3 regions of the Thioalkalivibrio sp. ALE22 genome follow, and region 1 is predicted to be linked to each of the others. Evidence: predicted binding sites of a transcription regulator. Region 1 holds the regulator's gene; each other region holds the start of a gene.
What was found. The regulator FliA, encoded in region 1, starts transcription of late flagellar genes. The targets are predictions, from matches to a motif close to GCTAAAGTTNNNNNNNNNNCNGCCGATA.

Region 1 (9,926 bases):
GAGCAGGCTGCCGAAATAGTCGTCCAGCGCCTCTGGTTCCGCCTTCAGAGCCAGGTTGTCGACTGTGGATCGCTTCATCCGCGCCGCCTCCGTTCATGGGGTTCGGACAGCTGCCCGCCGATCGCCTCCAGCAGGTCCGAGTATGCGAGCACGCCGCGCGCATCGGGGATCATGAAGCAAAGCGGCTGACCCGCGCTGGAGGCATCGCGAAACTTCGTGTCCACCGGGATCACCCCGGGCCACACGTCGTCCCCGTACAGCCGGCGCAGCTCGGCCAGGGCCTCGTGCGCGGCGCGTGTCCGGCGATCGAAAAGCGTGGGGATGATCCGGTACTGCAGCTCGGCCTTGCGCGACTTCTGTACCATTTTCAGGGTATTGATCATCCGTTCAAGCCCCTTAAGGGCGAGGAATTCCGTCTGTACGGGCACCAGCAGCTCGTCGCAGGCCGCCAGCGCATTCACCATCAGCACACCCAGCATCGGCGGGCAATCCAGCAGCACGTAGTCATACTGGTCGGAGACCTTCTCCAGCGCATGCCTCAGCACCAGGCCCATGCCGCTGCGCGTCCCCAGCTGGCGGTCCAGGGTGGCCAGGGCGGTGCTCGCGGTCAGCAAATCCAGCCCCGGGAAGCGGGTCTCGCGGATCAACCCGTTAGGATCCGGGTCGGTCCCTTCGGCGCACTGGCTGAACAGCTCGTACACCCCGCGCGTGGCGGTTTCCGGATCGTGGCCGAAATAGGCCGTCAGCGAACCATGCGGATCCACATCCACCAGCAGCACACGCTGCTCCGGACCGGAGAGCAGGCCGCCCAGCGTTACGGTGGTCGTAGTCTTGCCCACCCCGCCCTTCTGGTTTGCCACCGCCCAGACCTTCATGGTGTGTCTCCATCCGTCGGGAGCGGCGCGGGCGGAAGATCCTCGCGCAGGCGCTCCGGTTCCTGCGCCCCCTCGGCGCGTGGCCGCGCCCCGGGCAAGACCACGATGGACACGCGCCGATTCTCGGCACGGCCCTCCGCCGTTTCGTTGCTGGCCACCGGTCGGTGTTCGCCATACCCCAGGGCCACCAGATTCTCGGGGTCCACACCCGTCTCCTCGAACACGCTGACGACGGCCGCGGCGCGTCCCGACGAGAGCTCCCAGTTGGAAGGATAGACCGCCGTCTGGATGGGGACGTTGTCGGTGTGCCCCTCCACGTGGACGCGCGACACCCGCGGGGCCAGGATACCCCCCACTTCCTGCAACAACGCATCGGCCTCCGGGTTCAGCGTCGCCGACCCGGAAGGGAACAGCAGGCGGCTGGTGATCTCGATCTCCAGCCAGTAGGCCTCCCGGGTCACGCGCAGGTCGCCCTGGTCGATCCACTGCGCCATGGCCTGCTCGATCTCCCGGGCGGTCTCCGCCAGTTCGTCGAGAAAGGCCTGCATGCCGGCGTCGTCGGGGCTGTCGTCCAGCATCCCGCTCAAGGCCATGTCGATGGGCTGCGGACCGTCCTCCACCAGCCCCGGCTGGACCTCGATCGGCACCAGTGCGCGCAGATCCTGCGGGGAGCGCTCGCGTGCCACGGTGGGATCCCCCACCTGTATGGGCTCCGCCTGCATCGGCGCCCGGAAGGCATCCACCAGGGACTCCGACAGCACGCGATACTTGCCATCATCCACCGACGAGATCGCGTACATCACGACGAAGAACGCAAGTAACAGAGTGACCAGGTCCCCGTAAGGAATGGCCCATGCTTCGTGATTCTGATGTTCCTCCGCCCGCTTGCGTCGCGCCATGGTGACCTCACTCGTGGATGAAGCCACTCAGCTTGCTTTCGATATTTCGCGGGTTCTCGCCCTCGGCGATCGCGATCAGACCTTCCATCAGCATTTGCTGGTGTTGCGAGCGGTTCTGAATAATCGACTTTAACTTGTTGGCCAGCGGAAGGAACAGCAGGTTGGCCGAGGCGATCCCGTAGATGGTCGCCACGAAGGCCGCCGCGATCCCCGCCCCCAGCTTGCTTGGATCCGCCAGGTTCTGCATCACCGCCATCAGGCCCATGACCGCCCCCACGATACCCAGGGTCGGCGCATAGATGCCCATGCTCTCGAACACCTTCGCACCCTGCATGTCGAAGTGCTCGCGGTTGTCGAGGTCGGCCTCGAGGATCTGGCGGATGGTCTGCGGCTCGCTGCCGTCGACCAGCAGTTGCAGCCCCTTGCGAGCGAAGCCGTCGCTCTCCTCGTCGGCGAGGGTCTCCAGCCCGAGCAGGCCTTCCTTGCGCGCCACATGCGACCATTCCACGATCTGCTCGACCATGGCCCGGTTGTCGATCTTCGGCGGCTTGAAGGCCCACGGCAGGATCCGCATCCCGTGCATGAACACCGTCAGGCGCGCCTGCACCAGGGTCGCCCCCAGCGTCCCCAGCACCACGATCACGAACGCCGCAGCATTCCACAGTGCGCCCAGGCCGCTGCCCTTGGCAATGCTGCCTCCGAGCACGGCCACCAGCCCCAGCGTCACCCCGATGAGGCTCAGGATATCCATGTCAGCAGAACCCCTTGACCAGCGCGGGACCGATCTCGGGCAGCGGATAGACGTGATCGGACAAACCGGCCTCTGCCACCGCCGCCGGCATCCCGTAGACCACGCACGTCGCCGCGTCCTGCGACCAGACCTGCGCCCCGGCCCCTTTCAGCGCCCGCGCACCCTCGCGCCCGTCCGCACCCATCCCGGTCAGCACGACCGCGAGGACCTGTCCGCGCAGCGCATCCACGGCGGAGCTGAATGCGGCGTCCACGCTTGGCTTGTAGATCGTGCCCAGCGGGCTCTCCGCGATGCGCACATGGGTCTGGCTGCCCCGTTCCAGAGTCAGCTGCATGCCCCCGGGGGCCAGCAGGGCCACGCCCGGCTTCAGGGCATCGCCGTCCTTCGCCTGGCGCACCTCGATGTTGCACATCGCGTTCAGCCGGTCGGCAAAGGCCGGCGTGAAGCTGGCCGGCATGTGCTGGACCAGCACAATCGGCAACGGGAAACTGGCTGGTAGCGGTTTCAGCACCTCCTGCAGGGCGACCGGCCCCCCCGTGGAAGTCCCGATCAGGACCGCCCGCAGTTGCCGCAGGGGTGTTGGCGGCCGGGTGCGCGCGACCGGCGGCTGTTGCTTGGCAGCGTCTGCGGCCTGACGGTCGGCCTCTTCCCGCCGCGCGGTCGGCCGCGACTCGCGGGCCGGTGTGCTGGTGCCCGGCGCGCTGGCCGAGCGCGCGCGGCTGCGCGACAGCGAACGCACCCGGCGGCGCAGCAGCATGCGGGCGCTGTCCTCGTCGCCCGCCATGTCGCTGAACCGCTTGGGGAGGAAGTCCACCGCCCCGGCCTCCAGCGCATCCAGGGTGGCCTGGGCGCCTTCGGTAGTCAGGCTGGAGAACATCAGGATCGGCCGCGGACTCTCGGCCATGATCTTGCGTACCGCGGTGATGCCGTCCATGACTGGCATCTCGATATCCATGGTCACGACATCGGGGTCGAGCTCGCGCACCTTTGCGATCGCCTGCTCGCCGTTCTCGGCCGAGCCGACCACCTCGATGCCCGAGTCGGAATCCAGAATCTCCGCAATGCGTCGACGAAAGAACCCGGAGTCGTCGACGACCAGAACCCTGATCGGCATCCTCAGCCCTCGCTCGTGCGCGATGCGCGGCGGGGACGGCCGGACATCTGCAGTTGCCGCATCAGGATGGTCACCAGATCCGAGACATCCAGGATCAACGCGATCCCGCCATCCCCGGTAATCGTGGCACCCGCCAGGCCCTTCACGCCCTGCAGATTCTGCCCAAGGGGCTTGATGACCACCTCTTCCTGACCGACCAGATCATCCACCACCAGACCTACCTTGCGATCGGCGGTATGCACCACGACCACATGGGCGTCCTTGCGCGGCTCGGGCTCGTGGCCCGGCTTCAGCCAGCGCTTGAGGTAGTGAATCGGCAGTGCCTGCTTGCGCACGATGATGACCTCCTGGTCATCCACGTAATGCGTCTTCGTGAGGTCCAGATCCAGGATCTCGGACACCGACGCCAGCGGGATGGCGAAGCGCCGGCCGTCCAGGATCACCATCAGCGCGGGCAGGATCGCCAGCGTCAGGGGCAGCTTGACCCGCAGCGTGGTGCCCACGCCCACCTCGGAGTCGATTTCGATGGTGCCGTTGAGCTGCGAGATCTTGGTCTTGACCACGTCCATCCCGACCCCGCGGCCGGAGACGTCGGAGATCTCGGTCTTGGTCGAGAAGCCGGCCATGAAGATCACGTTGAAGGCCTCGCGATCGGTCATGCGCTCGGCCATGGCCGGTTCCATCAGGCCTTTCTCCATGGCCTTGCGCCGCAGGGCCTGCGGGTCCATGCCGCCGCCGTCGTCCTTGATCAGCAGCGCGATGTGATCGCCTTCCTGGGCGGCCCCCAGCACTACGGTCCCCTTGCGCGGCTTGCCCGCCGCCTCGCGTACCTCGGGGGTCTCGATGCCGTGGTCCACGGCATTCCGGACCAGGTGCACCAGCGGATCCGACAGGGCCTCGACCAGGTTCTTGTCGAGGTCGGTGTCCTCGCCGAAGATCTCCAGCTCGATCTCCTTGCCCAGATTGCGGGAGAGATCGCGGATCACGCGCGGGAAGCGGTTGAAGACCTTCTTCACCGGCTGCATGCGGGTCTTCATCACCGAGGTCTGCAGATCCGAGGTCACCAGGGCCAGGGAGCTGATCGCCTTGCCCAGCTCGTCATCGACATGCTGCGAGCGCAGCATGCTCAGCCGGTTGCGCACCAGTACCAGCTCGCCCACCAGATTCATGATCTCGTCCAGGCGCTCGGTGTCGACGCGCACGGAAGTCTCGCCCTGCGGGGCCGCCCGGCCGCCCCCCTCGGCACCCCCGCCACCGGCACGCGCGCCACCTCCGCCCTGGCCTCCCGCAGGGGTATCGGCAGGCGCGGCGGCCTTCTCCGGTTCGGCCGGTTCGGGCTTCGCCGACGGGGCTTCCGCAGGTTCGTCGCCCGCGGGGCTGGGGACCGCCCCGGTAGCGGCCGGCCCGGCGCCCTTGGCCTGCAACTCGTCCAGCAGGTTCTCGAATTCGTCGTCTGTGATCAGGTCGCCGGAGCCACCCTCACCCTCCGCAGCCGGTTCTTCTCCGGCCGCATCGCCCGCGGTGGAGTCCGTCTCCACCGGCTTCGGCGGCTGATCGCCGTGCAGGCTGTCGAGCAGGGCCTCGAATTCGTCGTCGGTGATCTCGTCACCGGCACCGACCATCGCGTCGCCATCCGCCGCCGGTTCCGCATCCGTATCCGCTTGCGGTTCGGGTTCTGGCTCCGGCTCGGGTTCCGGGGGTGGCGGCGCGGCGGGCTCCGCCGCCACGTCCTCGTTGTTCGCCATGCGCCGGAGGTTTTCCACCAGATCGGCCTCGGCGGGTGTGGGATCCACGCCGGAGCGCAGGTCCCCGAACATTACGTTCAGGGTGTCCAGCACCCGCAGCATGGTGTCCATCAGGTGACTGTCCGCCCGCCGCTCACCGTTACGCAGCAGGTTGAAGACGTCCTCCGCGTGATGGCACACGGTCACCAGGGGATCCAGGCTCAGGAAGCCGGCTCCACCCTTGATGGTATGGAAGCTACGAAAGACCGCATTCAGCAGATCCCGGTCATCGGGATTCTGTTCCAGGTCGATGAGTTGCTCGTTGAGCCCCTCCAGCAGTTCCCCGGCCTCGATCAGGAAGTCCTGAAGGATTTCGTCATTGGGGTCGATGGCCATTCAGTCTCTCCGGTCGCGTGGCGCCATTCGCATGAGGGGAACTGCCTAGAAGCCCAGGCTCGATAGCAGATCGTCCACCTCGTCCTGTCCTTGAACGACATCCGCGGCGGAATCTTGAGTCTTGGGCACGCTGGGACCGTGACCCTTGCGGTCCGCCTCGCGCTCCTCCTCGCGTTGTTCAAGCGACGCCTCGGCCGCCTCGACCTGCTCCATGCGCCCGCTGGAGAGCCGGATCAGGGACACCAGGTTCTCTTCCAGGTCGGTCACCAGCTGGATCACGCGGCGAATCACCTGGCCGGTAATGTCCTGATAGCTCTGTGCCATCAGCACCTCGGAGAGCAGCCGGCGCAGCTCCTCGGTGTCTTCCCCCGCCTGCGCGAAGAACGTGTCGAGCTCGCGGGCAAAGTCCCGGAACTCCTCCACCGAGAGCTGGCGGTTGCGAAAGCGCGTCCACTTCGCCGTCAGGTCGGCCGCCTGCTGGCTGAACGACTCCGCGATCGGCAGGCTCGACTCGATGGCATTCATGGTGTCGTGGGCCGCCTGTTCGGTCATCGTGACCACGTAATTCAGGCGTTCCTTTGCGTCCGGGATCTCCGCCTGGGTCAGTTCGACCAGACGCGAATCGCCGCGGAAGCTTTGCAGGGCCTCGTGAAGATCACGGGTCAGCTTGCCCAGCTCGTCGAAGAGTTCGCGGTCATAGGGGCGCGCCAGATCCTGCACCAGCGCCCGGGCGCCCGTGTCGTCGCCCGCCTCCAGCGTCTTGACCAACTGCCGCGCAAGCTCCAGCTGATCGTCGCGTGGTGGGTGTTCCTGTTCAGTCATGAGAAGCCTCTTGCGGGTACGGCGCGGAAGGTTTCGGACGACGCCCGCGGCGGTCGGTGCCACGGGCGTCGGGCATATCGGTCACAGGCCCATGATTATCCCTGTGCTTCAATGCGTTCGAAGATCTTGTCGATCTTTTCCTTCAGCGTCTCGGCGGTGAACGGCTTGACCACGTAGCCGTTCACGCCCGCCTCGGCCGCCTCGACGATCTGGTCGCGCTTGGCCTCCGCCGTCACCATCAGCACCGGCATGGACTTGAGGTTCGGGTCGGCGCGCACGGCCTTCAGCAAGTCGATCCCCGGCATGTTGGGCATGTTCCAGTCGGTGATCAGAAAGTCGAAATCGCCGTTCTGCAGCATCGGCAGCGCAGTGCTGCCGTCGTCGGCTTCCTGGGTATTGTTGAAGCCAAGATCACGCAACAGGTTCTTGATAATGCGCCGCATCGTGGAAAAGTCGTCCACGATGAGAATCTTCATTCCCTTGTCCACACGTCACTCCGGGATTCGTAGGGTGGGTTTTAGAATAACTGCAAAGCCGTACCGTCTTCGAGCCACGAACCCAGGCGGGCACGCAGTCGAATGGTGGCCTGACTTCGGATCTGGCTGACGCGCGACTCGGTCACGCCCAGCACGGCACCGATCTCGCGCAGGTTGAGCTCTTCGATGTAGTAGAGCGACAGCACCAGCCGCTCGCGTTCGGGGAGGTCGCCGAGGGCTTCGGCCAGTTCCTGACGGAACTCACCGGCCTCGAGGGTGCGGGCCGGCGACACCTCCTGCCCTTCGATCACGCGATCAGCCCCGTCGTCACCCCCGCCGAGGTCGTCCAAAGCGAACAGGTGGGCCCCGGCGTGATCCTGCAGCATCTCGTAGTACTGGTCGATCGGCACGTCCAGCTCGGCGGCGACCTCGCTGCCACGCGCCGCCCGCCCCTCGCGCGCCTCGACGGTCTGGATCGCCGCGGCAATACGCCGACTGTTGCGGTGCACCGAACGCGGTGTCCAGTCACTGCGGCGCAGCTCGTCGATCATCGCGCCACGGATGCGGATGCCGGCGTAGGTGGCAAAGGTCGCGCCCTGGCCGCCCTCGAACTGGCGCGCCGCCTCGAGCAGCCCGATCATGCCCGCCTGAATCAGATCATCCACCTGCACCGAGGCGGGGAGCCGCGCCATCAGGTGATGGGCGATGCGGTGGACCAGCTCGACGTGATCGGCAATCAGCTGTTCGTGTCCGCCGCTGGCCGCGGAGGTCGCCTGATAGCCGGAAAGTCGATTACGCGTCGTCATCATGCGCTCTGCAGCATCCGTTCCACGAAAAACCCGACGCCACCGTGGTCACCGCCCCCCACCGGCCAGCGGTCCACGGTCCGTGCCAGTTCGGCAAAGGCCTTCCCCGCCGGGCTCCCGGGGTACTGCTGTACCACTGGCGCGCGTTTCTGCACCGCCTTTCGCAGGTGATCGTCCATCGGAATATAGCCGGCCAGGTCGAGCACCACCTCCGGCAGGTAGTTGCCGCAGACGGTATTGAGCTTCTGCATCAGTCGCTCGGCGCCTTCGCGGCCGTCGACCATGTTCGTCACCATGCGGAAGCGACGCAGGCCATGATCGCGGTGCAGGACCTTGATCAGGGCATAGGCGTCGGTAATCGAGGCGGGCTCGTCGCAGACCACCACCAGGGTCTCCTGGACCGCGCGGCAGAACGACGTCACGGATTCCTGCAGGCCGGCCGCGGTGTCCACGATCAGCACATCCAGGGGTTTGCGATAGGCGCTGAAGGCATGGATCAGACCGGCATGCTCGGCCGGCGTCAGGTTGGCCATCGCCGCGATCCCCGAAGCCGATGGCACCACCTTCACCCCGTCCGGCCCCTGGACGAGCACGTCCTCCAGGCTGTCCACGTCCCCGGTCACCAGGTCGTGCAGCGTGCGCTCGGGACGCATCCCCAACAGCAGGTCCACGTTGGCCAGGCCCAGATCGGCGTCGAACAGCATGACCTCGCGCCCGAGCCGGGCCAAGCCCACCGACAGGTTCACCGATACGTTGGTCTTGCCCACCCCGCCCTTGCCCGAGGCAACCGCGATGACCTTCAACGGCTTGTTAGTGCGTGGCATAGCGCCCCTTCCCGACCGGTTGAATCAGTTCCAGCGTGGCGGGCTCCGCCGCCCGTGCCGGACGTGCCTGGGCGCGCGCGCGTCGCGGCGGTTCCATCTCCGCCAGGCGCTCGGCCGCCCAGGTCTCGCGGGCATTGGCCGCTGCCCCGGCCCCATCGGCGGCATCGTCCAGGGCCAGTCGGGTCAGATAACCGGTATCGACCCGGTGAAAGTCCTCGGCAAAACGCTGGCCATCGCTGACGAACCCCAGCCCCAGGTGCTGATCGAGCAGTACGGACAGGACCTCGCCCAGCTCCTCGGCCTCGTCCAGCTTGGTCAGCACCAGCGCCGAGGGCTCCGCCTTGCGAAATGCCTCCAGCACCCGCCGCAATGCGCTGCCCTGGGTCGTCGCCGACACCACCAGCCAGCTCTCGGCCCGGATGTCCGGCGGAAGGTGCGCGAACAGGGATTCGTCCTCCACTGCCCGCGGGGCCTGTCCCGCCGTATCCACCAGGATCAGGTGCCCATCCTCCACGCGGCGCGCCAGTTCGCGCAACTCTCTCGCGTTCTGCAGCACACGCACCGAGATCCCCGCCATCTGGGCGAAGGCCTGCAACTGGCGCGTGGCCCCGATGCGCTGGCTGTCCAGGGTCACCAGCGTAACCGAATCCGGGCCCATGCGGCGGATCTGGCGCAGCGCGATGCGGGCCAGCGTGGTGGTCTTGCCAACGCCGGTAGGCCCGACCAGTGCCAGCAGGCCGCCCTCGTCCAGGATGTCCGGCCGGTGGGTGGCAATCGCGCCCGACAACCGTGCCCGCAGGCGTTCCCAGGCCTGTTCCGGCGAGCTGTCATCGAGAATGCTTCCGGCCAGGCTGCGCGCCAGGGATTCGCTGAACCCGCGGTCGATCAGGCGCGCCTTGCATTCCGCCGCCAGCGGGTGGCGGGCCGCCCAGCGCGCCTCTTCGCTCTCCGCATACTGGCGCGTCATCAGGCTGCGCAGGTCGCGCAGCTCCTGCCGCATGGCGGTCAGCTCCGGGTCGGCCGGCCACGACGCCGCGGCCTGACCGGCGCCGCGCTCGCGGGCCGGCCGGGCGGTTGTGCTCGCTTCGCGGCTCGTCGCGGGCGCGTCCTGCGCGGCTACCGGCTCCGACGCTGCGCCGTCCTCCAGCGCCGCGACCACCTCCAGCCAGCCGTCGACCCGGCGACTGGACAGGATGACCGCGTCCTCGCCCTGCTGCTCGCGCACCTGGCGCATCGCGT
Region 2 (9,926 bases), on a different contig from region 1:
CGGGTGCGGGTGGAGGACTTCTCGAAGATCATGCCGAGGGTCTTGCCGCGCAGCAGGTCGTCGTGGTGCTCGCCGGCCTTCAGTTGCTGCTTGAGCTCGATGGCGCGCTGCAGCAGGGCCCGGGTTTCGTCGCCGGAGAGATCCAGGAACGAGAGGTAGTGGCGTGGGTTCATGCGGAGACCTCGTTGGCTTGGGGCGACGCCAGGAACGCGTCCACCAGGTCGGCTACGGTTACGGCGATCTGTTCCACCTGGTCGTCGTCGATGATCAGCGGCGGCAACAGGCGAATGACCCGATCCGCGGTCACGTTCAGGATCAGCCCCCGCTCCAGCGCCGCCATGACCAGCTCGCCGGCGGGGCGGTCCAGTTCGACCCCGATCATCAGACCGCGGCCACGCACGGCGACGACGCCCGCATGGTCCGCGAGGCGGTCGCGCAGTCGGTTCAGCAGGAGCTCGCCCTGACGGGACGCCTGTTCGCACAGGGCCTCGTCCTGCATCACATCGAGTACGGCCAGCGCCGCCCGGCACACCAGCGGGTTGCCGCCAAACGTGGTGCCGTGCATGCCCGGGCTGAAGAGCTCGCGGGCGGCACCAGCCACCAGATTGGCGCCAATGGGGATGCCGTTGCCGAGACCCTTGGCCAGGCTGACCACATCCGGGGGGATGCCCTCGTGCTGGAAGGCGAACCAGTGCCCGGTACGGCCGATGCCGGCCTGGATCTCGTCCAGCATCAGCAGCCAGCCGTGCTGGTCGGCCAGCTCGCGCAGGCGGCGCAGGTAGCCGGGCGGCGGGACATGGATGCCGCCCTCGCCGGTGACCGGCTCCACCAGGATCGCGACGACGTCCGGGTCGGCCGCCAGGGCTTCGACTGCCTCGGCGTCGCCGTGGGGCACATGCACAAAGCCCGATACCAGCGGCTCGAATCCGGCCCGGACCTTCGCGTTGCCGGTGGCGGACAGGGTGGCCATGGTGCGGCCATGGAAGCTGCCTTCCATCACCACGATCTTCGGCTCGGCGATCCCGCGGGCACGGCCATGCAGGCGGGCGAGCTTGATCGCCGCCTCGTTGGCCTCGGCCCCCGAGTTGCAGAAGAAGGCGCGATCCATGCCGGACAGTGCGCACAGGCGCCGCGCCAGCTGTTCCTGCAGCGGGATGCGGTAGAGGTTGGATGTGTGCACTAGGGTGCTGGCCTGGTCGCAGACGGCCTGGGCGACCTTGGGATGGGCGTGGCCAAGGCCACACACCGCGATCCCCGACAGGGCGTCGAGATAGCGCTTGCCGTCGGTATCCCACAGCCAGGCGCCTTCGCCGCGCTCGAAGGCAACGGGCAGGCGCTTGTAGGTGTTCTGCAGGGCGTCGCTCATGGGGTTCTCCGAAACCAAAGAGCCGGCGGAGGGCCGCCGGCTCGATGAAAGGCGCGGCCGCGTCATGCGGCCAAAGGCGCCTAGTTTAGTCCGCTTGGGACTTTACTTCATCTGCTGGGCCACAAAGTCCCAGTTCACCACGGCCCAGAAGTTCTCGAGGTACTTCGGGCGGGCGTTGCGGTAGTCGATGTAGTAGGCGTGCTCCCAGACGTCGCAGGTCAGCAGCGGGGTCTTGCCGTCGCGCAGCGGGTTGGCGGCGTTGGAGGTGTTGACGATCTCCACCGAGCCATCACTGTTCTGCACCAGCCAGGTCCAGCCGGAGCCGAAGTTGCCAACGGCGGACTCGTTGAACTTCTCCTTGAAGGCGTCGAAGGAGCCGAAGGCGCTGTTGATGGCATCGGCCAGCTTGCCCGAGGGCTCGCCGCCGGCGTTCGGGGCCATGCAGTTGAAGTAGAAGGTGTGGTTCCAGACCTGGGCGCCGTTGTTGAAGATGCCGCCGGCCGGGGCCTTCTTGATGATGTCTTCCAGCGTGGCGTTTTCGAACTCGGAGCCCGGCAGCAGGCCGTTCAGCTTGGTCACGTAGGTCGCGTGGTGCTTGTCGTGATGGTATTCCAGCGTCTCGGCGGAGAGGTGCGGCTCCAGCGCGTTCTTGGCGTAGGGCAGATCGGGCAGTTCGTAGGCCATGAAAGACTCCTTGGACAGTGTCGTGAGAAACTGCTGTGGCAGCGTCCCGAAACGGGCACGCCGCATAACGCGACAACGATAGTCACGTTGCCCGGACGATGCAATTTCCGATGGTACGGGTTGGTTTTGGCCCGGGCCCTATACCCTGATGCTTGACCGACGAAAGAGGCCCATGGCAGCGACCGAGGACACGGCAGGGCAACGCGACACCCAACCGGAAAAGACCCCTCCGGTGAACTGGCGCGGGCGCATCGGTCTGTTGCTGGGGCCGGCGATCTTCGTCATCTTCCTGCTGGTGCCGGCCCCGGCGGGGTTCGATCCGGCGGCCTGGCGGGTGCTGGGTCTGACGCTGTTCATGGCGACCTGGTGGATCAGCGAGGCCCTGCCGCTGCCGGTGACGGCGCTCCTGCCGATCGCGGTCCTGCCGGTGCTCGACATCGTGCCCATGGACGAGGCCACCGCGCCGTACGCGAATCCGATCATTTTCCTGTTCATGGGCGGCTTCGCCATTGCCCTGGCCGTGCAGCGCTGGGATCTCCACCGGCGCATGGCGCTGGCGATCGTGGCGCGCGCCGGCAATCGCCTGCATGTGCTGGTGGGGGCCTTCATGCTGGCCACGGCGGGGTTGTCCATGTGGGTCAGCAATACCGCGACGGCGGCCCTGATGCTGCCGATCGCGCTCTCGGTGCTGGGGCTGATCGAGCGTGGCGCGTCGCCACAGGGGCCGGACATGGAGTCGCGCCGCCCGGCCCTGGCGCTCCTGCTGGGCATCGCGTTCGCCGCGAACATCGGGGGCATGGCGACCATCATCGGTTCGCCGCCAAATGCCCTGACGGCCGCATACCTTGGCGATCGCCACGAGATGGAGATCGGATTCCTGGAATGGATGACCCTGGGGCTGCCGCTGGCGGCGGTGCTGCTGGCCCTTGCGTGGTGGTCGCTGACCCGCTGGGTGTTTCCGGTGCACCGGGTGGAGCTGAACGGTCTGCGCGCGCTGCTGGATGAACAGCGCGCGACCGTGGGCCCCTGGTCAGTCGCGGAAAAGCGGGTGGCCGGGGTGTTTCTGCTGGTTGCGCTGGCCTGGCTGACACGGCCGCTGCTCGAGGGCTGGCTGCCGATCTCGCTGACCGATGCCGGCATCGCGATCCTCGGTGCCGGGTTGCTGTTTCTGGTGCCGTCGGGCTCGCGCGAACAGCGCCGGCTGCTGAGCTGGGACAATACGCGCGAGCTCCCCTGGGGCGTGCTGTTGCTGGTAGGCGGAGGCTTGAGCCTGGGCGCGGCGATCGAGTCCAGCGGGCTGGCGGAGCTGGCGGCGGATGCCCTGGTGATCGCCCAGGCCTGGCCGCTGATCCTGATCATGGCCGGGGTGGCGCTCCTGACCATGACCCTGAGTCATGTGACGAGCAATACCGCCACAGCGGCCACGCTGTTGCCGTTGGTGACCGCGTTCGCGCTGAGCATGGACGTGCCCGTACTGCTGCTGGCCCTGCCGGTGGCGTTTGCCGCGTCGGTGGCCTTCATGCTGCCGGTGGCGACGCCACCCAACGCCATCGTGTTCGCCAGCAACCGGCTGCGGGTGCTGGACATGGTGCGTGGCGGGGCATTGCTCTCGGTGCTGGCGCTGGTGCTGATCAGCCTGGTGGTCTACGTGTTTGCCGAGATTCTGTTGTTGTAGCCCGTCTGAGCGCGGAGGCCGGAAGCGGCCTACCGAGGGAATCTTGTCCCCTGAGAACCTGTGGGGAAGAAAGCACTTTGGTATTCAAGTTTTAGGATTCGCCGCCGCTAGGAAGGACGACTGACCTGAATCTTGATTCTGAAGCCGGCCGCAACCGGTGCAGGAAAGGACGCGCAGACATGTTTGAGAATATCCGGATTGGTGTACGGCTCATGGTGGGCATCATCGGCGTGGTCGTACTCGCCGTGGTGCTGACGCTGGTGGTGGTGATGAACGCCCTGGGCACGATGGCGGATCGCGCCGAACAGCGCGAGCTGAACGACCTGGCCGGACAGTTGCTGGATCGGCTGGACCAGGAGGCGGCGCGAGCCACGGCGATGGCCGAGACGGTCGCCCGCATCCCGGATATCCAGGAGGCAATGGCCACGGGCGATCGCGAGCGGCTGGCCGCGATGACCGTGCCGACCTTCGAGTCGCTGAGTACGGACTACGGGGTGCGCCAGTACCAGTTCCATACGCCGCCGGCGACGTCCTTCCTGCGCGTGCATCGTCCGGACCGCTTCGATGACGACCTGTCCGGCTTCCGCCAGACCGTGGTCGATACCAACAATAACCAGGCGCCGATCTCCGGTCTGGAAGAGGGTGTGGCGGGCCTCGGGATTCGAGGTGTCGTGCCGATCGCCCATAACGGTGAGCACGTGGGCTCGGTGGAGTTTGGCCTGTCCTTCGGTGATCCCTTCTTCGAGCAGTTTACCGAGGAGATGGGGGCGCCGGTCGCACTGTACCTGCGGGACGACGGACGCTTCAGTCGCTTTGGCGGCACCATCGACGGTGATGCCACCTTCAGCGCCGAGGAGATGCGGCGGGTCCTGGAGGGCGAACGCCTGGTGCGTAACGTGACGTACCAGGGCGAGCCGACGGCGGTGATCGCCCGTCCGGTACGGGACTTCTCCGGGGACGCGGTGGGCGTCCTCGAGCTGATGGTCGATCGCAGCGCATACGTCGACATGACCCGCAATGCCACGGGTACCGTGGTGATGGTCGGCGCGATTGCGGTGATCCTGGGCGCGCTGCTGGCCTGGTTCCTGACGCGCAGCATCGTGCGGCCGTTGTGCCAGACCGTGGACCGTCTGAACGATATCGCCAGTGGCGAAGGGGACCTGACGCGTCAGCTGGAAGTATCCGGCAAGAACGAGCTGGGGGATCTGTCCATCGCCTTCAACAACTTCGTGGAGAAGATCCGGGTGCTGATCCAGCAGGTGGCGGCCGGTTCCGACCAGGTGGCGGCCGCGGCCAACGAGCTGTCCGCGACCAGCGAGGAGACCAACGAGCAGGTCCGCCGCCAGAAGGCGGAGACGGACCAGGTCGCCACCGCAATGAACGAGATGACGGCCACCGTGCAGGAAGTGGCCCGGAATGCCGCGGACGCCGCCGCCGCCGCGCAGACCACCGACCAGGACGCGAACGCCGGCCAGCAGGTGGTGCAGAAGACGGTCACCGCGATCAATGGTCTGTCCACTCAGGTGGACAGTGCCGCCGAGGTGGTCAGCCGTCTGTCGCAGGACGCCGAGGAGATCAACAAGGTCCTCGAGGTGATCGGCGACATTGCCGATCAGACCAACCTGCTGGCGCTGAACGCGGCGATCGAGGCCGCCCGCGCCGGCGAGCAGGGCCGCGGCTTCGCGGTGGTGGCGGACGAGGTGCGCACGCTGGCCAGCCGCACCCAGGACTCGACCCACGAGATCCAGCAGATGATCGAGCGGGTCCAGACCGGCACGCGCGAGGCGGTGCAGGCGATGGAAGACGGTCGTGCCAAGGCCCACGAGAGCGTGGAGCAGGTGAACCTGGCCGGCGAGTCGCTGGTCGCGATCACGCAATCCGTCACCCGCATCAGCGACATGAACACGCAGATCGCCAGCGCCGCCGAGGAACAGTCCACGGTGGCCGAGGAGATCAACCGCAACGTGGCCAACATCACCGAGGTGCTGGATCAGACCGCGTCGGGTTCGGAGCAGATCCGCAATGCGTCCGAGGAGCTGTCCAAGCTGGCCTCCGAGCAGCAGCAGCGCGTGGGTCAGTTCAAGGTCTGATCACGATCAGGTGCCGGGAGCCGAGCCCGCCATCCTTGTGGGGTGGCGGGCTTTTTCATGCGTTTGTGGTTGAACGGCTTGATTCACCACGAAGTGCACGAAGGCACGAAGAAGGGCTGGTTCGATGGCGAAAACCGGTCTACAGGAAGCGGGGAAGATTGGAAGCGAGATTGATGGGGTAATGGATCGGGCACGGTCTGACGGGGAGGGTTGGTTGGAGGGCTGGTGCTCGAGCGGACGCGGGCGGGGGCTTCGCGGGCGAGCCCGCTCCCACAGGGGGCTCGGCCGGCGGGCTGGACGGGTCACGGCGTCGGCCAGGCCCCGGGCGGTTTTAGCCGATTCATCCTTCGAATCTTTCGGCCTTCCTGTGAATCGCCCTTGACCTGGCCCTTCTTCGTGCCTTCGTGCGCTTCGTGGTGAATCCAGGCCCTTACTGGGCGGGAAAGAGCCTTTCGCCGTTCTCCCATGCGATCGCGCGGGCGACGTCCTCGGGGAGTTGTTTCAGCCAGGCGCGGGTCTCGTCCTTCAGGCGCGTGTACTGTTCCCAGCGGGTGCGCGTGAAGGTGTCCACGCCGATCATGAAGCGGTCGGGGTGGGCCAGGAAGAGCTCGAACCAGGCGTCGTCGATCTGGCCGCCGGGATTGATGCGCGGGTTGCGCATGGACAGGTCCATGTTCATGCGCGGGTGGCGTTCGAGGTAGTCCTGCACCAGCGGCGGGTACGCGTAGCTGCCGGCATGGGCCCAGAGGATGCGGACCTCGGGATGGGTCGCGTAGGCGTGGTCGATTACGGCGGGGTCGCCGTGGATCATGACGGTGAGGTCGCGCGCCACGGCCAGGTCCAGCAGCTGCTCGAAACCGGGGGCGAAGCGGTCATCCGCCAGGATATGGAACTCGCCCAGGCCGCGCCATTTCACGTCGGATTCATCGAGCATGCGGGCGACGCGGTCGCCGAGATCCTCGACATGCATCCAGTCCATCTTCTTGCCCAGCCGCTGCGAAACCTCCAGGAACGGCACGATGCGCGTATCGGACCCGGCCTTGAGGCGGCGGATCAGATCGTCTTCGGGGGCCATGACGATGGCGCTGCGCACCTCGTTGGCGGCCAGGGTACGCGCGACGTCGCTAATGCCGAAGTGTGCGGCCTCGGCCGGCCGGTAGTGCAGGTGGGCGTCAAAGATCGGCGAAGCGGCGCTGGCCGCCGCGAATGGCAGGGTCAGCAGGAGCGCGAGCAGGGAACGACGGATGGAGTGATACATGGTCTTCGGCTGTCGCTCCGGGTCAGGAACGCGGCGGGGCGTCGGTGGCGGCGGCCGGCGCGGCCTGTTGCGGATCGAAGCGCTCGCGCAGGTAACGGATGATCGCGTCGGATTCGTACAGCCAGCGCACCGAGTGGTCGTCTTCCTCGATGCGCAGGCAGGGTACCTGAAGGCGCCCGCCCTCGTTCTGCAGCTCCTCGCGCCAGGGCCCGGCGGCCTGGGCGTTGCGCAGTTCGATGTCCAGCGAAAGCCGCTGCATGGCGCGTCGGGCCTTGATGCAGAACGGGCAGGCCGGGAAGTGATAGAGGGCCAGATGGCGGGTTTGCTCGTCGACCCGGGCCTGTTCGGCCGGGTCGCGCTCGATGCCGCGCGGGCGCGAGACGCGCTCCCCGATCAGCATGAACGGGGTCAGGATCAGGCGCACGCCACGGAAGAAGGTTCGGATCAGGAATCGCATGCGGGAAGCATGCCACAGGAGACCGACGGCGTTACAGCATCCCGACGGCCGGAGTGTTAGTCATGCTGCTTCAAGGGCGGTTTAAGGGCGGATTCACCACGAAGCGCACGAAGGCACGAAGAAGGGGCGGGTCAAGGGCGGAGAATCGATTTACAGGAAGAGGGGAAGATTGGAAGAGATATGGATCGGGTAATGGGTCTGGCAGGGCCCGGCGGGGAGGGGTGTTTTGAAGGCCGGTGGCTGAGTGGGCGCGGGCGGGGGCTTCGCGGGCAAGCCCGCTCCCACAGGGGGTTGCCCGGTGCGTTTGCCGGGTTCCGGCCGGTTCTGGCCGATCCATCCTTCGCATCTTCCAGCCTTCCTGTGAACTGCCTTTGACTTTGACCTGGCCCTTCTTCGTGCCTTCGTGCCCTTCGTGGTGAAAAAGGTCTTGCAAGCGGCAGGTCAGGGATTGCCGAAGTCGAACTGCCAGGGGTCCTGTTCGGGGGCGTCGAGCAGGGAGGGGCGCAGGCGGATGATCTCGAAGCCGAGTGCGCGGTAGTCGTCGAGGCGATCCGGGGCCAGATCGGCGACCTCCACGAAGTCGGCGAAGGCGTCGGCCTCGATGCCGCGCCAGTCTGCGAAGGTGCCACAGACGGCGACGCTTACGTCTTCGTCGCGCACCAGTGCCTCGACCTCGGCGTGCAGGCCGGGGTGCTGGCCGGCCTCGCCGCGGGTGAGGGTGAACTGCTCCGCGCCGTGGGCGACGATGGCCACCGGGAAATCCGGGTCGTCTTCGCGCAGCCGGGCGATGTTCGCGCGGATCTCGGGAAGCAGCGCGGCGAGTGCCGCGCGGTCATTCTCGATGATCTCGAAGACCACGCCGGCGGGGCGTTCGTCGCGCTCCAGCATCTCGAGTACGGCGGCCGAGGGTTCTCCCGCGGGCGCCTCTTCGGGTGCGCCGAGCGGGTTCGCGGCCAGCGCCGGCATCGCGCTCAGGATGCACAGGCACAGGGCGACGAGCCCCCCGGAGCGGGACGCGAACGACTTGAGGAGGCTGTAGCTGCGCATGCCCCCATTGAAGCGGGCACCGGACCGGGACGCAAACGACCGTGTCCCGGGTGCGACGGGACCTGCCTCAGTGGCGGTCGCCGGTGGCCTCTTCGGCCATCTGGTCGTAGCTGGTGTGGCGCACGTCCTTGCCCTTGACGAAGTAGACGACGTATTCGCAGATGTTGCGGGCGCGGTCGCCGATGCGTTCCAGCGAACGGGTGGCCCAGATGATGTCCATCAGGCGCGGGACCGAATCGGGCGAGGCGGTCATCTGTTTCATCAGCTTCTGGGTGATGATCTCGTACAGGCTGTCGATCTGGATGTCCTGCTGCGCCACACGCACGGCCTGTTCAACATCCATACGGGCAAAGGCATCGAGAGCGCCGCGCGTCATCTCGCGGGCGTGTTCGCCCATGCTGGCGATGTCCGCCATCGGGGCGCTGTTGCGGTCCGCGTCCAGCAGGTGCAGGCCCATGCGGCCGACGCGCTCGGCCTCGTCGCCCATGCGTTCCAGGTCGGTGATGGTCTTGATCACCGCGATCACCAGGCGCAGGTCGGAGGCAGTGGGCTGGCGCCGCGCGAGGATGTGGGTGCATTCCTCGTCGATCTCGACCTCCTTGGCGTTGATCTGGTAGTCCGAGGTCATCACCTTTTCGGCGAGTTCGACATCCCCCTCGACCATCGCGTGGACAGCATCGGCGAGCTGCTGTTCGACCAGGCCGCCCATGGCCATCACCTGCTTGATGATGTCCTCCAGCTCGGCGTTGAACTGCTGCGAGATGTGCTGTTTGAAGAAGCTCTTGTCCATTGTGGTATCCCCTTGCGGTCGCGACGTCAGCCGAAGCGGCCGGTGATGTAGTCCTCGGTCTGCTTTTTCGCGGGCGAGGTGAACAGGGTGTCGGTGTCAGCGTATTCGATCAGCTCGCCCATATACATGAAGGCGGTGTAGTCGGATACGCGCGCGGCCTGCTGCATGTTGTGGGTGACGATGACCAGCGTGTAGTCCTTCTTCAGCTCGATCATCAGCTCCTCGATCTTCAGCGTGGCCAGCGGGTCCAGCGCGGAGCAGGGCTCGTCCAGCAGCAGAACCTCGGGGTCGATCGCGATGGCGCGGGCGATCACCAGGCGCTGCTGCTGGCCGCCGGACAGGCCGAAGGCGTTCTCGTGCAGGCGATCCTTGACCTCGTCCCACAGCGCCGCGCGCTTGAGCGATTTCTCGACAACCTCGTCCAGCCGGCGCCGGTTCTTGACCCCCTGCAGGCGCAGGCCGTAGGCCACGTTCTCGTAGATCGACTTGGGGAACGGGTTCGGCTTCTGGAACACCATGCCGACGCGTCGGCGCAGCTCGGGGATGTCCACGGTCTTGT
Region 3 (9,926 bases), on a different contig from region 1:
GCTTCGACATGGAGCTGGACGCCGCCATGATCCTCGCCCTGTCGATCCTCGTCTGGCAGATGACGGCGGTGGGGCCCTGGGTGATCCTGATCGGCCTGATGCGCTACGCCTTCGTGCTGGCCGCCCGCCCCCTGCCCTGGCTGGCCGCGCCGCTGCCGCCCAGCCGGCGCCGCCAGGCCGTCTGCGTGTTGCAGACCGTGGTCCTGCTACTGGTCCTGATCCCCGGCCTGCCCGCACCCGCCGCCATCACCATCGCCCTGGCCGGCCTGCTGGCTCTGGGCCTGTCCTTTGCCGTGGATATCCACTGGCTGTACCGCCACCGACCGGAGGTGTGTCATGACTGACGCCCGCAACAACCGCCGCCCCGCCCGCCTGCGCCGCCTGCTGCTGGGTGGCCTGCTGGCCACGGCCCTGGCGCTGCCCGCGCAGGCCCTGGCCGATGCCGACCGCTGGGTCATCGACCCCGACCACTTCGCGGTCGGCTTCCTGGTCGATCATGCCGGCTATGCCAAGGTCCTGGGCATGTTCCTGGAAGCCGAGGGCGAGTTCGTCTTCGACCCCGACACGGGCGAGCTGGGCGACGGCCATTTCGTCATCCAGACCGACAGCGTGTTCACCAACCACGCCGAGCGCGACGACCACCTGCGCAACGAGGACTTCCTGAACGTCGAGGAATACCCGGAGATGCGCTTCACCGCCACGCGCTACGAGCCGACCGGGGAGAACACAGGGCGCCTGAGCGGCGGGCTCGAGCTGCTGGGCGAGACCCGGACCATCCACCTCGACGTGACCATCAACAAGGTCGGGCGCTACCCGTTCCCGCTCGGCGGCCTGTTCGGGCGGCCGTACGTGCTCGGTGCGTCCATGCGCGGCAGCTTCGACCGCTCCGACTTCGGCATGACCTACGGCCTGACCCGCGACATCGTCGGCGACGAGATCGAGCTGATCATCGAGTTCGAGGCCCAGCGCCAGTAAAGGCCGGCGGACTGAATGTATTCACCACGAAGCACACGAAGGCACGAAGAAGGGCCAGGGCGGATTGCACCACAGAGGGCACAGAGGACACGGAGGAATTCGAACGGGATCCGTGGGAAAACCCTTGCGTAGGAAATTGAAAAGTCGGGCGATAACCCAGTAACGAGAAGGCCCCGGGCATGATTGCGCCGGGGCCTTCCTGGATCGACGGTACGGAACGTGTCAGGCCGTGGTGTTGATGTTGGTACCCACGTTGTCCGGCAGGCCCTGAGTGGCGGCCTGCATCTCGCCGATGTCGGGCATCGCCTGCAGCAGGGACTGGGCGGCCATTTCCTGCGATTCCATCGCCTTCTTCTGAACAGCCACATCCTTTTGCATCGCCAGCTGCTGCTGGCTGTTCTGCGTGGCCATCGCGGCAATTGCGCTTGCGTCCATCACGCTACTCCCAGAATCTGAATGTACAGGCCCGCATGCGCTCAACACGGTACGAACCTGCCCCCGGTGACGGCTGAATCCTCGCAGACTTGAGCCCTCGAACCGGATTTTTTCAAGGCAACGATTTTCACCAGGATAGCAGCGCGTCCCGCATCCCCGCTCCCGAATTTCTCCGTGTCCTCCGTGACCTCTGTGGTTACACGCCCTTGCCCTTCCTTCGTATCTTCGTGCCCTTCGTGGTGAAAAAAGCGCCCTTGCCCTTCAGCCCTGATCCCCGGCATTCCGCCCGGACGCATCCGCGGGCGCACGGCAGACCCGCGCGGCGAAGCGCCGCATCACGCCCCGCGCCACTCGACCCTCGGGCTCGATGCAGAAGCCGGCCTGTTCCACCGCGGCCTCGGTATCGCGGTTCGGGTGGCAGCCGCCGGTGATGCAGGTCCAGGCCGGCTGTACGCGGTCCTGGGCACGCGCCAGCAGCGGCCGCTTATGGCGCACATGCTCCAGCATGCGCAGTTCGCCCGCCTCCGCCAGCACCCGGCGCACCTCGCCGAGTGCCCGTGACGGATCCTGCACGCTGCAGAACACCAGTCCGGAGACCACGGTATCGAAGGCCCCGTCCGCGAACGGCAGGGCCTCGGCCCGCGCCACTACCAACGGCACGGAAGGCGCCCGCCGGCGAGCCCGGCGCAGGGCCGCCAGGTCCGGGTCCATGCCGATGACCCGTTGCGGGTCCGCGTACAGCGGCAGGTCGCGCCCGGTACCACAGCCCACCTCCAACACCCGGCCGTTCGCGCCCGCCACCAGGCGCCGCCGCCAGCGACGCAGGCCCAGCAGCTCGGCACCGGCCATCAGGCCGTCGTACAACCAGGGGATCTGTTCAAGACCGCGCATCGAGGCTCCCGGGGACAGGGAAATGTGATGCCCGCCACATTCTTTCGACGAGTGCCAGGAACCTGTTCCCACAGTCCCTGTCCACGTATACAAGTTGCGGAAATTGCCGGCTCGTGGCAACGGCAGTCGGCAATCCGCCGTTCGGACCAGAACCCTCCATCACACGGGTGTCCGGACGATCTTTGGCCCGGCCTTTGCGCCGGGCCATTTTTTTGTTTGGCTGCGCCGCCCGGCAGCGGTCAGTTGCCCGTGGGGCCGATCAGGTTGAGGAACTCGCGCCGGGTCCGGCCGTCCTCGCGGAAGGCGCCCAGCATCACCGAGGTCGCCATCGAGGAATGCTGCTTCTCCACCCCGCGCATGGTCATGCACATGTGCCTGGCGTCCACTACCACGCCGACCCCCTTGGCATTCGTCACCTGCATCAGGGCCTCGGCGATCTGGCGTGTCAGGCTCTCCTGGATCTGCAGGCGCGCCGCGAACATGTCGACGATGCGGGCGATCTTGGACAGCCCGATCACCTTGCCATTGGGCAGGTAGGCCACGTGCACCTTGCCGATGATCGGCAACAGGTGATGCTCGCACAGGGAGTACAGCTCGATGTCGCGCAGGAGCACCATCTCGTCGTTGTCCGACGAGAACAGGGCCCCGTTGACGATACTGTTCAGGTCCTGGTGATAACCGCGGGTGAGATACTGCATCGCCTTGGCGGCGCGCATCGGAGTATCCAGCAGGCCCTCGCGCTGCGGGTTCTCGCCCAGGCCGGCGAGGATGTCGCGGTAGCGCTCGGCGAGCTGTTCCGGGGCCGCCAGCGGCTGGCCCGTGGAATTGGTGGCCGTTGGCTCGTCGGCCGTCCGGGCGTCTGCATCCATCATCGAATCCTTGTGTTCGCTCATTCTTGCGTTTTCCTCTGTCCCGGCTCCCGGCTCAGGCCGTCAGCGTGACCGCGAAGCCGGAGGCCAGCGCCAGCATCGCCCCGGCGGTCAGCACCAGGCGCAGGCCCAGGTACCCCCGGGGCAATGCGCGGCGATACAGGCTCAGCCGGTCTACCCACAGCACCCCGAGAAACAGCACCGTCAGGGTCATCAGCGCCTCCGGCAGCGGCTGCAGCACCGCCAGCCAGGCCAGGATGGACGGCACCACCGCCCATACCGGGGCCGCGAGCGGGCCTACCCGGTGCTGCCGATCCGCGAGGAAGATCCCCCAGTGGATCGCCCCCAGGAACGACAGGATCACCGCACCATAGAGCGCCAGGGCCTCCAGCGCGAAAGCCTGCCATTCGGGCTGGGCCATCCATGCCTCCACCCCGAAGAATGCGAAGGGTAGCAGCCCCCCCACTCCGAGAACCTGCAAGGCCGGAGCCGGCGCGTCCGGTCGCGGTCCGTCGCCACGCGCCTGCAACGCCCGGTGCCCCAGGTACTCGCGCAACTCGGGCAGCCCGCCGATCACGCCCTCGCGCGCGATGAACAGCGGCAGCACAGCCGCGCCGGTGGCCTGTTGCAGCGCGTGGAACTGCTCGCGATTGTGTGCCGACCCCATGCCCCACTCCAGCCGCTGCCAGCGGCCCGGAGCCGTCGCCTCCAGCAACGCCTCGGCATCGCGGAAGTCCGAGAGGCCGGACGTAATGCCCACGATCTCGTGGGTGGCCAGGGCCTCTCGCACCTCCGGCGGCCATTCGGGGGCGCCTGCCTGTGTCATGTCGTCTGTCTTCACGGTCCGTGTCTCCATTGCTGCCGGTTGCCTGGCGAAGCGTCCCCGGCACTGGAACCCCGGGAACTTTCGACCGTCACCATTTACAAAGATTGTACAGCTATTGTATAAGTTGTACATCACCTTTCGGGTCCGGAGAAGCACCACCATGAAACGCTCGCGCATCGCCGTCATCGGTGGAGGCATCGCCGGCCTGTCCGCCGCCTGGATTCTGCAGACCCGTCACCAGGTTCAGCTGTTCGAGTCGGGACCGGAGCTCGGCGGTCATGCGCACACCGTAGCGGTTCCCGACCCGCAGGGTCCCACACCCATCGACACCGGGTTCGTCGTCTATAACGAGCGCAACTACCCGCTGCTGACCCGGCTGTTCACGGACCTGGGCGTCGCCACGCAGGACACCGACATGTCCTTCGGCTACTCGCGCCAGCCCGACGGGGTCGAATATGCCGGCTCCGACCTGAACACCCTGTTCGCCCAGCGCCGCAATCTGGTGCGCCCGCGCTTCCTGCGCATGGCGGGCGATATCCTGCGGTTCAACCGCCTGGGCAAGGGCCTGTTCGAACGTCACGAGAGCCCGGAAGGCACGCTCGGGGCCTTCCTCGACCGGCACCGTCTGGGGCGCGGCTTCACCGAGGACTACCTGCTGCCGATGGCCGCCGCGATCTGGTCCTGCCCGCCGGAGGCGATCCGCGAATTCCCGGCCGCCAGCTTCCTGCAATTCTTCCACAATCATGGGCTGCTGGATCTGCGCGACCGCCCGCAGTGGCGCACCGTGGTCGGCGGCAGTCGCGAATACGTAGAGCGTCTCGCGCAGCGCCTCGAACCGGGCTGCGTTGTCCACCAGCCTGTGCGCGCGGTGATGCCGGAGTCCGGTCAGTGGCGCGTCCTGACCGATGCCCAGGGCACCGGGTTCGACGCAGTGGTGTTCGCCTGCCACGCCGACACCGCGCGCGGGCTCCTGAACGGCGCGGTCCCGGCGCGCGACCGGCTCCTGTCCGCCTGCCGCTTCCAGGCCAACCACGCCATCCTGCATACGGACCCGGCCCTGATGCCCCGCTCGCGCCGGGTCTGGTCTTCCTGGAACTACCTCTCCGGGCGGACCACGCAAGCCCGGGACCGCGTCTCGGTGTCCTACTGGATGAATCGCCTGCATCGCCTGGAGCGCCGCCAGGACTACATCATCAGCCTGAATCCCTGGCGCGACCCGCATCCGACCCATGTGCTCGGCGAGCAGCACTGGGAACACCCGGTCATGGATACCGCGGCGGAGACCGCCCGCCAGCGTCTTGCGGCGACTCAGGGCGAGGATGGCCTGTATTTCGCCGGGGCCTGGATGGGCTATGGCTTCCACGAAGACGGGCTGCGCTCGGCCGTGCACGTCGGTCAGGCTATGGGCATCGAACCGCCCTGGTCGCGGCCGTTGCACGCCGCCGGCGAATCCGCGCCGCAACCCGCGGCGCACGGCGACGCCCCCGCACCCGCAGCAGGCGCTTCGGCCGCACGCTCCAGGGCCGCCTGAATGGACGCCGCCCTCGTACACGGCACGGTGCTGCATCAGCGGTTCTTCCCGCAGCAGTACCGCTTTCGCTACCCGGTCATCAGCGCGCTGTTCGATATCGACCGCCTCGCCGAGACCACCCGGCGCTGCCGCTTGTTCTCGCGGGACGGCTTCAACCTGTTCAGCCTGCGCACCCGGGACCACGGGCCGCGCGACGGCCGCCCCTGGCGGCCCTGGATCGAGGCGCATCTGGCCGATTACGGCATCGACCTGGCCGGCGGTCCGATCTATCTGCTGGCCATGCCGCGCGTCCTCGGGCATGCCTTCAACCCGCTGAGCGTCTGGTATGCCTGGCACGCCGACGGTGACCTGCGCGCGATCCTGCTGGAGGTGCGCAACACCTTTGGCGAGCACCACCACTACCTGCTGCACGAGCACGGCGCGCCCATGGCCGGTCCCGTGCGCCAGGAGAAGCAGAAGGCCTTTCACGTATCGCCCTTCATCGACATGCACGCGCGCTACGCCTTCAGCCTGACGCCGCCGCGTGCGCAGGTCGGGGCATCCCTGCGGATCGCGATCAACGAATACCAGGATCAGGACCTGATGCTGACGGCCACACAGCATGGCCGCCTGCGCCCGTTCAGCGACCGCACCCTGCTGGGCGCCTTCCTGAAACAACCCTGGATGACCCTCAAGGTCCTGCCGCTGATCCACTGGCAGGCGCTGAAGATCTGGTGGCGTGGCGGGCGCTACCACCCGCGGCCGGCACCCCCCGCACAGGAGATCGACTAATGGCCCTCAACCACCTCGACACCCCGCAGGACGAAACCACCCGGCCGGACTGGGCCCTGCGCCTGATCTCGCGCGCACTGAAGGACATCGACACCGGGCAGATCACCCTGATCGGCCCGTCGGGCGACCGCATCACCCTGCGCGGGCGCAAGGCCGGAGCCGAGGCCGTCTGGCACTTCCGCCGACCGTGGCGCGCGATCCTGCGCCTGCTGCGCCACGGCGACATCGGCTTTGCCGAGGGCTTCATCAGCGGCGACTGGATCACCCCGGACCTGCCAAGCCTGCTGCGCTTCGCCACCGACAACGAGCCCGCCCTCGCGCCCCTGGCGGATCGTCCGGCCTGGCAGCGCGGCCTCGACCGCCTGCGTCACTGGCGGCACCGCAACAGCCGGCGCGGCAGCCGCGCCAACATCCGCTTCCACTACGATCTCGGCAACGACTTCTACGACCTGTGGCTGGACCGCACGATGAGCTACTCGTCGGCCCTGTTCACCCGCGGCGACGAGGCCCTGGAACAGGCCCAGACGCAGAAGTATGCCCGCCTGCTGGATCAACTGGACGCCGAACCGGGCGCGCATATCCTGGAGATCGGCTGCGGCTGGGGTGGCTTCGCCGAGATGGCGGCCCGGCGCGGTTATCGCGTGACCGGCGTCACCCTGTCGCAGGAGCAGCTCGACTACGCCCGCGAGCGGATCGAACGCGCCGGCCTGAGCGATCGCGTGGAACTGCGCCTGCAGGACTACCGCGACCTCGACGGGACCTTCGACCACGTGGTCTCCATCGAGATGTTCGAGGCGGTGGGCGAGCAGTGGTGGGCGACCTACTTCGACAAAGTGCGCGCCTGCCTGCGCCCCGGCGGCCGCGCGGCGCTGCAGGTGATCACCATTGCCGAGCACGCCTTCGAGCACTACCGCCGCAATGCCGACTTCATCCAGCTCTACATCTTCCCCGGCGGGATGCTGCCCTCGGTCCCGCGCTTCAACGCGGAGGCCGAACGGGCCGGGCTCGCCGTGACGGACCAGGCCTTCTTTGGCGCGGACTACGCGCGCACCCTGCGCCACTGGCACCAGGAGGTGCGCCAGGCGGAGCCGGTGATCGAGGCGCTCGGCTATTCACAATCCTTCCTGCGCATGTGGCGCTACTACCTGGCGTACTGCGAAGTCGGCTTCGACACCGCCCGCGTGAACCTGATGCAGGCCGTCCTGCAAAACCCCGCCGATGCCACCGCCTCGGGCAGCAATGCCCCCGCGACTCGATGAAGTGAACACCCTGCGCTGGCCGCGGCTGTTCGCCTACGGCGGTCTGGGTATGCCCCTGGCCGTGCTCGGTCTGCCGCTGTACGTCTTCCTGCCCGCGCATTACGCCGAGCACACCGGCCTGGGCGTCACCCTGGTCGGTCTGCTCCTTCTTGCGGCGCGGCTGCTGGATGTCGTGACCGACCCGCTGGTCGGCCACCTGTCCGATCGCATCCCCGGGGCCTGGCGCCGGCGCGCGGTGATGCTGGCCGGCGTGCCGCTGCTGTTGCTCGCCGCGCCGTTCCTGTTCCGCCCGCCGGCCGAGGCCGGCGCGGGATACCTGCTGCTGTTCAGCACCCTGGTCTATCTGGGCTGGACGCTGGTCGCCCTGCCCTATGCGGCCTGGGGCGCGGAGCTCTCCGGCGACTACCACGAACGCTCGCGCATCACCGCCGCGCGCGAGGGCTTCGTCGTACTGGGTACGGTCACGGCCGCGGCACTGCCGGCGGTCCTCGGCCTGCAGGACGATGCCGGGGCCGCGCTCGCAGCCCTCGCGGTGCTGCTGTGGGTGCTGCTGCCGGTCGCCTTCCTGATCCTGCTGTGGCGCGTGCCGGAACGCCCCGGAAGGCTCGCGCCCGTGCCGTGGCGCGCTGGCTGGGGCCTGCTGCTGGGCAACCGCCCCTTCCGCCGACTGATCCTGGCGTGGATCCTGAACGGCACCGCCAACGCGATCCCCGCCACGCTCTTCCTGCTGTTCATCACCCACGTGCTGGAGGCGCCAGGCCATGCCGGGCCGCTGCTGCTGGTTTACTTCGCCACCGGCATCCTCGCCCTGCCGCTGTGGCTGCGCCTGGCGCGGCGCCTGCCCAAACATCGGGTCTGGACACTCTCGATGCTGCTGGCCTCCAGCTTCTTCATCTGGGTGCCGTTCCTCAGCGCCGGTGACGTGCTGGCGTTCTACGCCATCACCGTACTGACCGGGCTCAGCCTCGGGGTCGATCTCGCCCTGCCGGCCGCGATGCAGGCCGATGTGATCGACCAGGACACCGCCGACGGCGGCGGCGAGCGCGCCGGGCTGTTCTTCGGTCTGTGGGGCATGGCGACCAAGCTGGCCCTCGCGCTGGCCGTCGGCCTCAGCTTCCCGCTACTGGGTGCGGCCGGATTCTCGGCCGATGGCGACAACAGCCCCACCGCCCTGCTCGTCCTGGCCCTGGCCTACGCCGGCCTGCCGGTCCTGTTCAAGCTCGCGGCAATGGCCCTGATCTGGCGCTTCCCCATCGACGCCGACGCCCAGCACACCCTGCGCGAACGCATCCACGCGCGCGAACAAGCCACCATCCCCGCCCAGCCCGGAGGCACCCACCCATGATCCACCGTATCCGACCCTCCCGTTTCGTGGCCTCGCTTCTGGCCACCGTGTTGCTGACCCTGTCGCTCGCCGCCCCGGCCGCGGCCGCCACCGAGATCGACGGCGTGCGCTTCGCCGAATCGGTCACCATCGACAACACCACAGTGCCCCTGCGTGCGGGCCGGCTCTATCGCTACACAGTGTTCCGCGTCTACGTCGGCGCGCTCTACGTACCCGAAGAAGTCGCTCCGGAGGATGTCCTGACCGCCGACGTGCCCAAGCGCCTGGACCTCGAATACCTGCGCGCGATCAGCGCCGACGACTTCCGCCGCAGCGGTAACAGCCTGCTCGAGGACCAGCAGGACGCGGAAACACTGGCGGCGCTGGCCGACCGGCTCGACACCTTCAACGCCGCCTACCGCGACATGGAGGCCGGCGACCGCTACGCCCTGGAATACCGCCCGGGCCACGGCACCCGCCTGCTGCAAAACGGTACCCCGCTGGTCGAGGTCCCCGGCCACGACTTCGCCGAGGCCTATTTCGGCATCTGGCTGCACCCGGAAGAACCCCTGTCGCGCCGCTTCCGCGACACCCTGATCGGCGCACGCTGATCGCCGAACAGCAACGACCAGTCATTGCGAGGCGCGAAGCGCCGCGGCAATCGCCCAGCCTCTGGCACCGCGCCCATGCCGTGCCCGTCAACGCGAGGCACCATGCGCCGTGGCGATCGCCTCGCGGTGCCTCACGACAAAATACCGGTCACCACGCAGGGCCCGCAGTACCCCGCCCTCCTGCCGGCCAAGCCCGGCATCGAACACCCACCGTTCCGAGAAACCCTTCACAGGAAGATTCCCCCAACCTGAACTAGACTCTTCCGTCCGGGGCCAGGGTCAGGACGGCCGGGGAGCCAGCCACGCAATCGGATTGCTGGCACACGCGGGCGCGGCTCTCCTTTACGGCATGCCGGAGGAGGATACCCATGCAACATCGCATCACCTTGCGGGAGGCCACCTGGCCTGCCGACGCCGACGCACTGTCCCTGATC

Region 2: F793_RS0108810 (methyl-accepting chemotaxis protein) is a predicted target of FliA. The motif match lies at 3,808-3,835, and genes of this name have one in related genera.
Region 3: F793_RS0108130 (YjfB family protein) is a predicted target of FliA. The motif match lies at 1,478-1,505, and genes of this name have one in related genera.

What each region holds. Positions count from the first base shown of each region.
Region 1 covers NZ_KB906500.1:107,043-116,968, reverse strand. The annotation lists gene F793_RS0102235 (chemotaxis protein CheW) at 1-78, opposite strand, end outside; gene F793_RS0102230 (ParA family protein) at 75-875, opposite strand; gene motD (flagellar motor protein MotD) at 872-1,774, opposite strand; gene F793_RS0102220 (flagellar motor protein) at 1,782-2,525, opposite strand; gene F793_RS0102215 (chemotaxis response regulator protein-glutamate methylesterase) at 2,527-3,639, opposite strand; gene F793_RS0102210 (chemotaxis protein CheA) at 3,642-5,759, opposite strand; gene F793_RS0102205 (protein phosphatase CheZ) at 5,805-6,581, opposite strand; gene cheY (chemotaxis response regulator CheY) at 6,677-7,057, opposite strand; gene F793_RS0102195 (RNA polymerase sigma factor FliA) at 7,099-7,866, opposite strand; gene F793_RS0102190 (MinD/ParA family protein) at 7,863-8,687, opposite strand; partial or broken gene flhF (flagellar biosynthesis protein FlhF) at 8,856-9,926, opposite strand, start outside.
Region 2 covers NZ_KB906506.1:11,618-21,543, forward strand. The annotation lists gene argF (ornithine carbamoyltransferase) at 1-173, opposite strand, end outside; gene F793_RS0108795 (acetylornithine transaminase) at 170-1,366, opposite strand; gene F793_RS0108800 (superoxide dismutase) at 1,469-2,050, opposite strand; gene F793_RS0108805 (DASS family sodium-coupled anion symporter) at 2,223-3,725, shown strand; gene F793_RS0108810 (methyl-accepting chemotaxis protein) at 3,905-5,815, shown strand; gene F793_RS0108815 (amidohydrolase family protein) at 6,246-7,073, opposite strand; gene F793_RS0108820 (glutathione S-transferase N-terminal domain-containing protein) at 7,096-7,530, opposite strand; gene F793_RS0108825 (DsrE family protein) at 7,972-8,577, opposite strand; gene phoU (phosphate signaling complex protein PhoU) at 8,645-9,367, opposite strand; gene pstB (phosphate ABC transporter ATP-binding protein PstB) at 9,394-9,926, opposite strand, start outside.
Region 3 covers NZ_KB906505.1:5,844-15,769, reverse strand. The annotation lists gene F793_RS0108140 (CDP-alcohol phosphatidyltransferase family protein) at 1-344, shown strand, start outside; gene F793_RS0108135 (YceI family protein) at 337-975, shown strand; gene F793_RS0108130 (YjfB family protein) at 1,198-1,410, opposite strand; gene F793_RS0108125 (class I SAM-dependent methyltransferase) at 1,672-2,301, opposite strand; gene folE (GTP cyclohydrolase I FolE) at 2,541-3,194, opposite strand; gene F793_RS0108115 (DUF3429 domain-containing protein) at 3,226-4,026, opposite strand; gene F793_RS0108110 (NAD(P)/FAD-dependent oxidoreductase) at 4,157-5,527, shown strand; gene F793_RS0108105 (DUF1365 domain-containing protein) at 5,528-6,298, shown strand; gene F793_RS0108100 (cyclopropane-fatty-acyl-phospholipid synthase family protein) at 6,298-7,557, shown strand; gene F793_RS0108095 (MFS transporter) at 7,538-8,902, shown strand; gene F793_RS0108090 (chalcone isomerase family protein) at 8,899-9,492, shown strand; gene F793_RS0108080 (GNAT family N-acetyltransferase) at 9,861-9,926, shown strand, end outside.